DNA from 2 places in the Limosilactobacillus mucosae genome. Region 1 is predicted to be linked to the other one. Evidence: a T-box and tRNA genes for the amino acid it is inferred to sense, from the RefSeq annotation. Region 1 holds a T-box; the other holds one or more tRNA genes.
What was found. A T-box is a leader RNA that pairs with one kind of tRNA and senses whether it is charged. The one in region 1 lies ahead of leuS (leucine--tRNA ligase), so its partner is inferred to be a tRNA-Leu.
Positions count from the first base shown of each region.

Region 2: it encodes a tRNA-Leu, which carries the amino acid that the T-box ahead of leuS (leucine--tRNA ligase) is inferred to sense. The anticodon was not compared.

Region 1 covers NZ_CP058954.1:1,517,336-1,520,993, reverse strand. The annotation lists gene H0G69_RS07540 (FAD:protein FMN transferase) at 1-215, opposite strand, end outside; gene H0G69_RS07535 (ROK family protein) at 498-1,412, shown strand; T-box leader at 1,468-1,681, shown strand; gene leuS (leucine--tRNA ligase) at 1,750-3,658, shown strand, end outside.
Region 2 covers NZ_CP058954.1:1,771,251-1,774,908, reverse strand. The annotation lists gene H0G69_RS08850 (amino acid permease) at 1-1,046, shown strand, start outside; gene H0G69_RS08845 (deoxynucleoside kinase) at 1,302-1,943, shown strand; tRNA gene H0G69_RS08840 (tRNA-Val) at 2,008-2,080, shown strand; tRNA gene H0G69_RS08835 (tRNA-Leu) at 2,099-2,180, shown strand; gene H0G69_RS08830 (TrkH family potassium uptake protein) at 2,295-3,638, shown strand; gene H0G69_RS08825 (potassium channel family protein) at 3,631-3,658, shown strand, end outside.

The sequences.
Region 1 (3,658 bases):
ATCAGCTCTGAATGATCGCGATTGACAGTCAGAATGTCTTCATAGCGGGCAATCAGTGCATAGGCATCGTCCAAATCGCGCTGCTCGGCACTTCCAAACGCCGTTAAAACGATGTTGGTGCCAAGACCATAATAGCTTTTGGAGATGGTATGCTGGGCCAGATTGCTGATGATTTGGGGATGATCGTTTGACCAAAGAGGGGTTTTGTTTTCCATTGAGGTCGTCCTTTCTACGCTTGCGGTTTATTAATGTCATTATAACCTTGCGGGGCTTTTAGAAACGAGCAAAATTAAGTTAATTATCGAACAAATACAGCTAAAAAATCAGGCAGCAATTTAAAAACAGTTTTTTAAAATCAATTGATGAAACACCGATGAATTCGTTTACGCGACTTTTGTCAAATAATTGCGAAAATATTCACAATATCTCTAGTAAAAATCATTTAAAACGAGTAAGATGGACCCGTAAAGGTTAAATCAAGGAAGGGGTCTTGAGTCATGCATTCATTCTTAAGTATCGATGTCGGTGGGACAGCGATTAAGTATGCCTTGCTGAACAACGCCGGTCAGATTACCAAAAAAGACAAGGTACCGACGCCTACCAGCAGCCTGACTGAATTTATGAAGTCGCTTTATGCAATTATTGATCAGTACCAAGCTCAGATTAGCGGATTGGCGGTCTGCGTTCCCGGCAAGGTTGATCCGCAAAAGCAGGTGGTCGTTTTTAGCGATACGCTGCCGTTTTTGAAGAACTGGGATCTGCCAAAACTGTTTAAGGAACATTACCGTAAGATTCTGCCGATTGCCGTTGAAAACGAAGGACGCGCGGCAGCTTTGGCGGAATCATGGCTGGGCAATCTGCATGGTGAAACCGATGCGGCAGCCATTTTGCTGGGAACCGACATCAGCTCTGGCATCATCACCAATGGCAAACTGAACTATGGCGCGCATGCCGGTGCCGGAATGCTGAATTTTGTGCCAACCAACTTTAAGGCGGAAGGTACGGATCGCTTGGCAGGCTTTAACGGCTCTTCAGTCAAAATGATTCAGGACGTAATTGAGGCATCTGGCCTGCCGGAAGGTGCAGATGGCTTAGCGGCCTTTCGGATGATTGAAGCTGGCAATCCAGATGCCGCCAAGGTCTTTAACGAATACTGCTATCAGATTGCGTGCTTGATCTTGAGCATGCAGGCGATCGTTGATTTAAACAAGGTCGTCATTGGTGGTGGGATCTCCGCGCAGCCGATATTGATCAAGACAATCAATGATCAATATGACCAGCTGGTAGAGTCAATGCCGATCGTGAAAAAAGAAATGGTCAAGCCAAAGATCGAACCAGCTAAATTCAAAAACGACGCCAACCTGTATGGAGCTTTAGATGCCTTGCTGCTGAAACTCGACGAACAAAATTAGAAACATATTAGAAAAGAGACTTGCACTTAGCGGCGGTCCTTGCTAGAATAGTTTGTAATCTTTGATCGTAGAGGAGTTAGTAGCCAACTCAGCTGTTTACAGAGACCAGGCGGCGGTGCAAGCCTGGAGCAGTCATTGGTGAACTGGCCTCAAAAAATTGCTGCTGAATCAACAGTAGGCGGCAACGTGAAATTCGCGTTAAGAATCTCAAGGGCCATGCATAAAGCGTGGAATTCAGGTGGTACCGCGGATTTTGATTCGTCCTGCATTTAGTTGCAGGGCGTTTTTTTATACGATCAACTTACTGACAATCAGAATTTTAAAAGGAGCAGGGCTAATGGCTTACGATCACAAAACGATTGAAAAGAAATGGCAGCGCTATTGGAAGAAGAACAAGACCTTTAAGGCGGAAATCAACAAGGACCAAAAGAAGTACTATGCTTTGGACATGTTCCCATACCCATCTGGACAAGGGCTGCACGTTGGTCACCCAGAAGGCTACACGGCAACGGATGTGGTTTCGCGGATGAAGCGGATGCAGGGCTACAACGTGCTGCATCCAATGGGCTGGGATGCGTTTGGTCTGCCGGCTGAACAGTACGCTTTAAAGACGGGCCACAATCCAAAGGGCTTCACCAACCAAAACATCGATCACTTTAGAGACCAGATTCAATCGCTTGGCTTCTCTTATGACTGGGATCGCGAAGTCAACACGACTGATCCAAACTACTACAAGTGGACGCAGTGGATCTTTGAACAGCTGTACAAGAAGGGGCTGGCCTATGAAGATGAGATCATGGTCAACTGGGCTCCTGACTTCATGGGTGGTACGGTTGTCTCCAATGAAGAAGTCGTTGACGGCAAGACGGAGCGGGGCGGCTACCCAGTCTACCGCAAGCCGATGAAGCAATGGGTCTTGAAGATCACGGCTTATGCCGATCGTCTGATTGATGATCTGGACCTGGTTGACTGGCCAGAAAGCGTTAAGGAAATGCAGCGCAACTGGATTGGTCGTTCAGAAGGGGCTTCCGTCTTCTTCGACATTGCTGATCATGATGGCAGAATCGAAGTCTTCACCACGCGTCCCGATACGCTGTTTGGGGCTTCCTACGTTGTTTTGGCCCCTGAACTGGATCTGGTTAACGAACTGACGACGCCTGAACACAAGGCCGAAGTCGAAGGCTACAAGGAAACGACTTCCCGCCGCTCTGATCTGGAACGGACCGATCTGAACAAGGACAAGACGGGTGTATTTACGGGGGCTTACGCCATCAACCCAGTCAACGGCGAAAAGCTGCCAATCTGGATCTCAGATTACGTTCTGGCTTCATACGGTACTGGTGCGGTGATGGCCGTGCCTGCCGGTGACCAGCGTGACTGGGACTTTGCCAAGAAGTTTGATCTGCCAATCAAGCCAATCATCAAGGATGCCGACATCTCAGAAGCAGCCTATGCTGGCGATGGCGAACACATCAATTCTGGTTTTGTTGATGGCATGAAGATCAAGGAAGCCAAAACGGCCATGATCGACTGGCTGGAAGAACACGATGCCGGGCACAAGAAGGTCAACTACCGGCTGCGCGACTGGATCTTCTCACGTCAGCGCTACTGGGGTGAACCAATTCCGGTTATTCACTGGGATGATGGTACGACCTCATTGGTGCCTGAAGACGAACTGCCTTTGAAACTGCCTGATATGAAGAACATTGAGCCATCTGGTACCGGTGAGAGTCCACTGGCCAACGCTACCGACTGGATCAACGTTTATGACGAAAATGGCCGGCATGGGCTGCGGGAAACCAACACGATGCCGCAATGGGCTGGTTCTTCTTGGTACTGGCTGCGCTACACGGATCCGCACAACGAAAAGGAATTTGCCTCGAAAGAAGCGCTGGACTACTGGTCACCAGTCGATCTGTACGTCGGGGGGGCTGAACATGCCGTCCTGCACCTGCTGTATGCCCGCTTCTGGCACAAGGTTCTGTACGATCTGGGCTACGTGCCAACACCGGAACCATTCATGAAGCTGGTTAACCAAGGGATGATTCTGGGTTCCAACCACGAAAAGATGTCCAAGTCCAAGGGCAATGTCGTTAACCCAGATGACATCGTTGAGCAATATGGTGCCGACACGCTGCGTCTGTACGAAATGTTCATGGGTCCGCTAACTGAATCCGTACCTTGGGATACTAAGGGGCTGCACGGTGCCTACAAGTGGATCAACCGGGTATGGCGCTTGATGATGG
Region 2 (3,658 bases), 250 kb from region 1:
CATATGGTGAAACGGAATATTGGTTATCTTTGATCAAGGTCGTAACGGTCGTCATCTTTTTGGTCGTTGGGGTCTGCATCATCTTTGGAATCATGGGTGGTCAAGGACCGGTTGGCATGAAGAATTTCCACTACAAGGACGCACCGTTCGTTCATGGCTGGTCAGGGATTTTGAGTGTGTTCTTAGTTGCTGGGTTCTCATTCCAAGGTACTGAATTGATTGGAATTACGGCTGGTGAAGCTGCTACGCCGGAAGAATCGGTTTCCAAGGCTATTCATTCAACTTTTTGGCGGATTTTGCTGTTCTACATTTTTGCAATCTTTGTCATTGCCTGCGTTCTGCCATATACCAACAAAAACTTGTTGAATTCAAACGTGCAGAACATTACGATGAGTCCATTTACGATTGTCTTTAAGCGGGCAGGGATGGCAGCAGCGGCCAGTGTCATGAACGCGGTTATCTTAACGGCCGTGATTTCGGCAGCCAACTCTGGCCTGTACGCCTCGACGCGGATGCTGTTCTCACAGGCGCGGGAAGGCTATGCCTGGAAGATCTTTGGCTATGTCAACAAACGTGGGATTCCAATCTATGCATTGTTGGGCACCATGGTTGTCTCGTGTCTGGCTTATTTGACACAGTTTATCGGTCCCGAAGCATATAATTACCTGATTGGGGCATCTGGTCTGTGCGGTTTTATTGCTTGGCTGGGAATTGCCGTTTCGCATCTGCGCTTCCGGCGAGCCTTTATTGCGCAGGGACATCAGGTTGGCGAATTAAAGTATCATGCTACGCTGTTTCCGTTTGGCCCAATCTTTGCCTTGATCTTGTGTGTCGTCGTAATGTGTGGTCAAAACATTGATGCCTTTATCAAGATGGATTGGTCAAATATCGCCATCACCTACATGGCCGTACCATTGTTCTTGATTTTATTCATCTACTATAAGGTTCGTTACAAGACGCACTTGATTCCTCTCAAGGACGTTGATCTGTCACGGAGCAACAATAGTGAGTCATTCGTTTCTGAATCGGAAAAAGAAGCTGAATAATTATCGAATCCTCGCCGGTTTTGGCGGGGATTTTATTGTGGGGGCTGTTGATGATGATGCAGACTGTAAAAATGCGATCAGCCAAAAGCCATTTAGTGCTAAGCAGTAAAATATTAAAAAAAAGGACGGCTCGTTGATTAGTTGAGACTTTATGATGTTGACTGATAAATGAAAAACATTTTACTCACGGTGGCGGATCAAAGATGATACAATATAGCTCGTGTCTTTTTAGAAAATGGAAAAAGGGGAAAAGCAATGATTGTACTAGCAGGAACTATTGGTGCGGGAAAAACCAGTTTAACGCGGATGCTGGCTGATCATTTGGACAGTCAGGCTTTCTATGAATCGGTTGATGACAATGAAATCCTGCCGCTGTTTTATCAAGATCCTAAGAAATACGGCTTTTTGCTGCAGATCTACTTTTTAAACAAACGCTTGGCCGAGATCAAGAATTCATTTGATAATGATCTGAACGTTTTAGACCGCTCAATTTTTGAAGATGCCCTGCTTTTTCGGCTGAATGCCGATTTGGGGCGAGCTACACAGACTGAAGCTGACATCTATTCCTCGCTTTTGGGCAATATGATGGAAGAATTGCCTCAGCAGGCACATACTAAAGCACCAAGTCTTTTGATCAGTATTCAGGTCTCATTTGAAACGATGCTGAAGCGAATCAAGAAACGCGGCCGTTCGTTTGAACAGATTGAAAATGACCCAAGTCTTTATGAATACTATCGCGAGTTGAATCAGCGCTATGTTGACTGGTATGCCAGCTATGATGAAAGTCCTAAAATGCTGATTGATGGAGACAAATATGATTTTGTCGAAGATCCCTATGCAGCTGATCAGGTTTTGCAATTGGTTGATGATAAGCTGACGGAACTGAACCTAAAGTAGTTGAGTTCTTGACAGAGTTTATTCAGATATGTATAATTAAACTGTTGATTTTCATATCTGATACGGAGGATTAGCTCAGTTGGGAGAGCATCTGCCTTACAAGCAGAGGGTCACAGGTTCGAGCCCTGTATCCTCCATTTTTTAATGCTTTACTTGCGGATGTGGCGGAATTGGCAGACGCGCAAGATTTAGGTTCTTGTATCTTATGATGTAAGGGTTCGAGTCCCTTCATCCGCATTATTATTAAACGGCTGTCCTGAAGTAAGGTACAGTCGTTTTTTGATTTATTTTGCGTTTGATCGCTGATATAGTTGTTCTTAGAAGTTTTAATCGGGAAAGGAAGCCATAAAAATGATCACGTTTGGTCGTTATCGCCTTTCATTCTCAAAAGCCTTGACGTTTGGGTTCTTGATCGTGATTGCAATCGGTACGCTGCTTTTAATGCTGCCGATTGCAATCAAGCCTGGCGAGGACCCATCATTTATGACGGCATTTTTTACCGCGACCAGTGCAACCTGCGTGACTGGACTGACGCTGGTTGATACGGCGACTCACTGGTCTTTGTTTGGTCAGCTGGTAATTACGGCTTTGATTGAGATTGGCGGACTGGGTTTTATGACGTTTGCAATCATGATGTTTTTGTTTGCGCGTCAAAAGATCAGGCTTTCAGCACGTCTGTTAGCCCAAGAATCATTGAACCTGCAGTCGCCAGCACAGATTACTATTGTCAATCTAATCGTTGGTCTGTCACTGATCATTCAAGCTTTAGGCGCCTTGCTGCTGTGGCCTGATTTTGGCCACCGGTTTGGTTTGATCAAGGGGCTATGGTACAGTATCTTTCACTCGATCTCAGCTTTTTGTAATGCCGGTTTTGATCTGTTTGGCAACAGTCTGGCGTCATTTGCCGATGATACATATGTCTTGTTTATCATGGCGGTTTTGATTATTGCTGGTTCATTTGGTTTTTTGGTTTGGCGTGATCTATTGCTTTATCGAAAAAAGCATCGGTTGTCGCTGCATACCTCACTGGCGCTGTCGACTGGCGCCATTATCCTGCTGTTATCACTGATGAGCTATTTTTTGACTGAAAATAATCTAGCTGCTCAGTTTCCACATATGTCAGTCGAGCATCGTTTCATCAATACTGTTTTTATGGCTATTACGCCACGGACAGCCGGTCTGACGACTTTTTCCTATCAAAATCTTTCACCGGCTGGCATCGCGGTAACGGTAATCTTGATGTTTATTGGTGGGACGCCAGGATCAACGGCTGGTGGGATCAAAACGACTACGGTTGGGCTGTTGACGCTGCAGAGTATTGCCACTTTAAAAGGTCAGCGCGATACGGTTTTTGGCAGACGCCGCTTTAAAGAAGAAAATATTTTTCGGGCGCTGACGCTGGTTTTTGTTGCCTTTGCAATTCTTGCCGCGGCAATCCTGCTGTTGTGTCTGACACAGCATTTGCCAGCCAATTTTACTTTGGAAGATATTATTTTTGAAGTTATGGCTGCTTTTGGGACGACGGGTATCAGCATGGGGGTTACGTCGCATTTGAATCTGTTTGGCAAACTGATCATTATGGCATTGATGTTTATCGGTCGGGTTGGCATCTACACCGTAATGTTTACGGTTTTAAATGCTCATCCAAAGCAAAAGAACTATCGCTATCCGGAAGAAGGGGTTTTGATTGGCTAATAAAAACAACTATGCAGTAA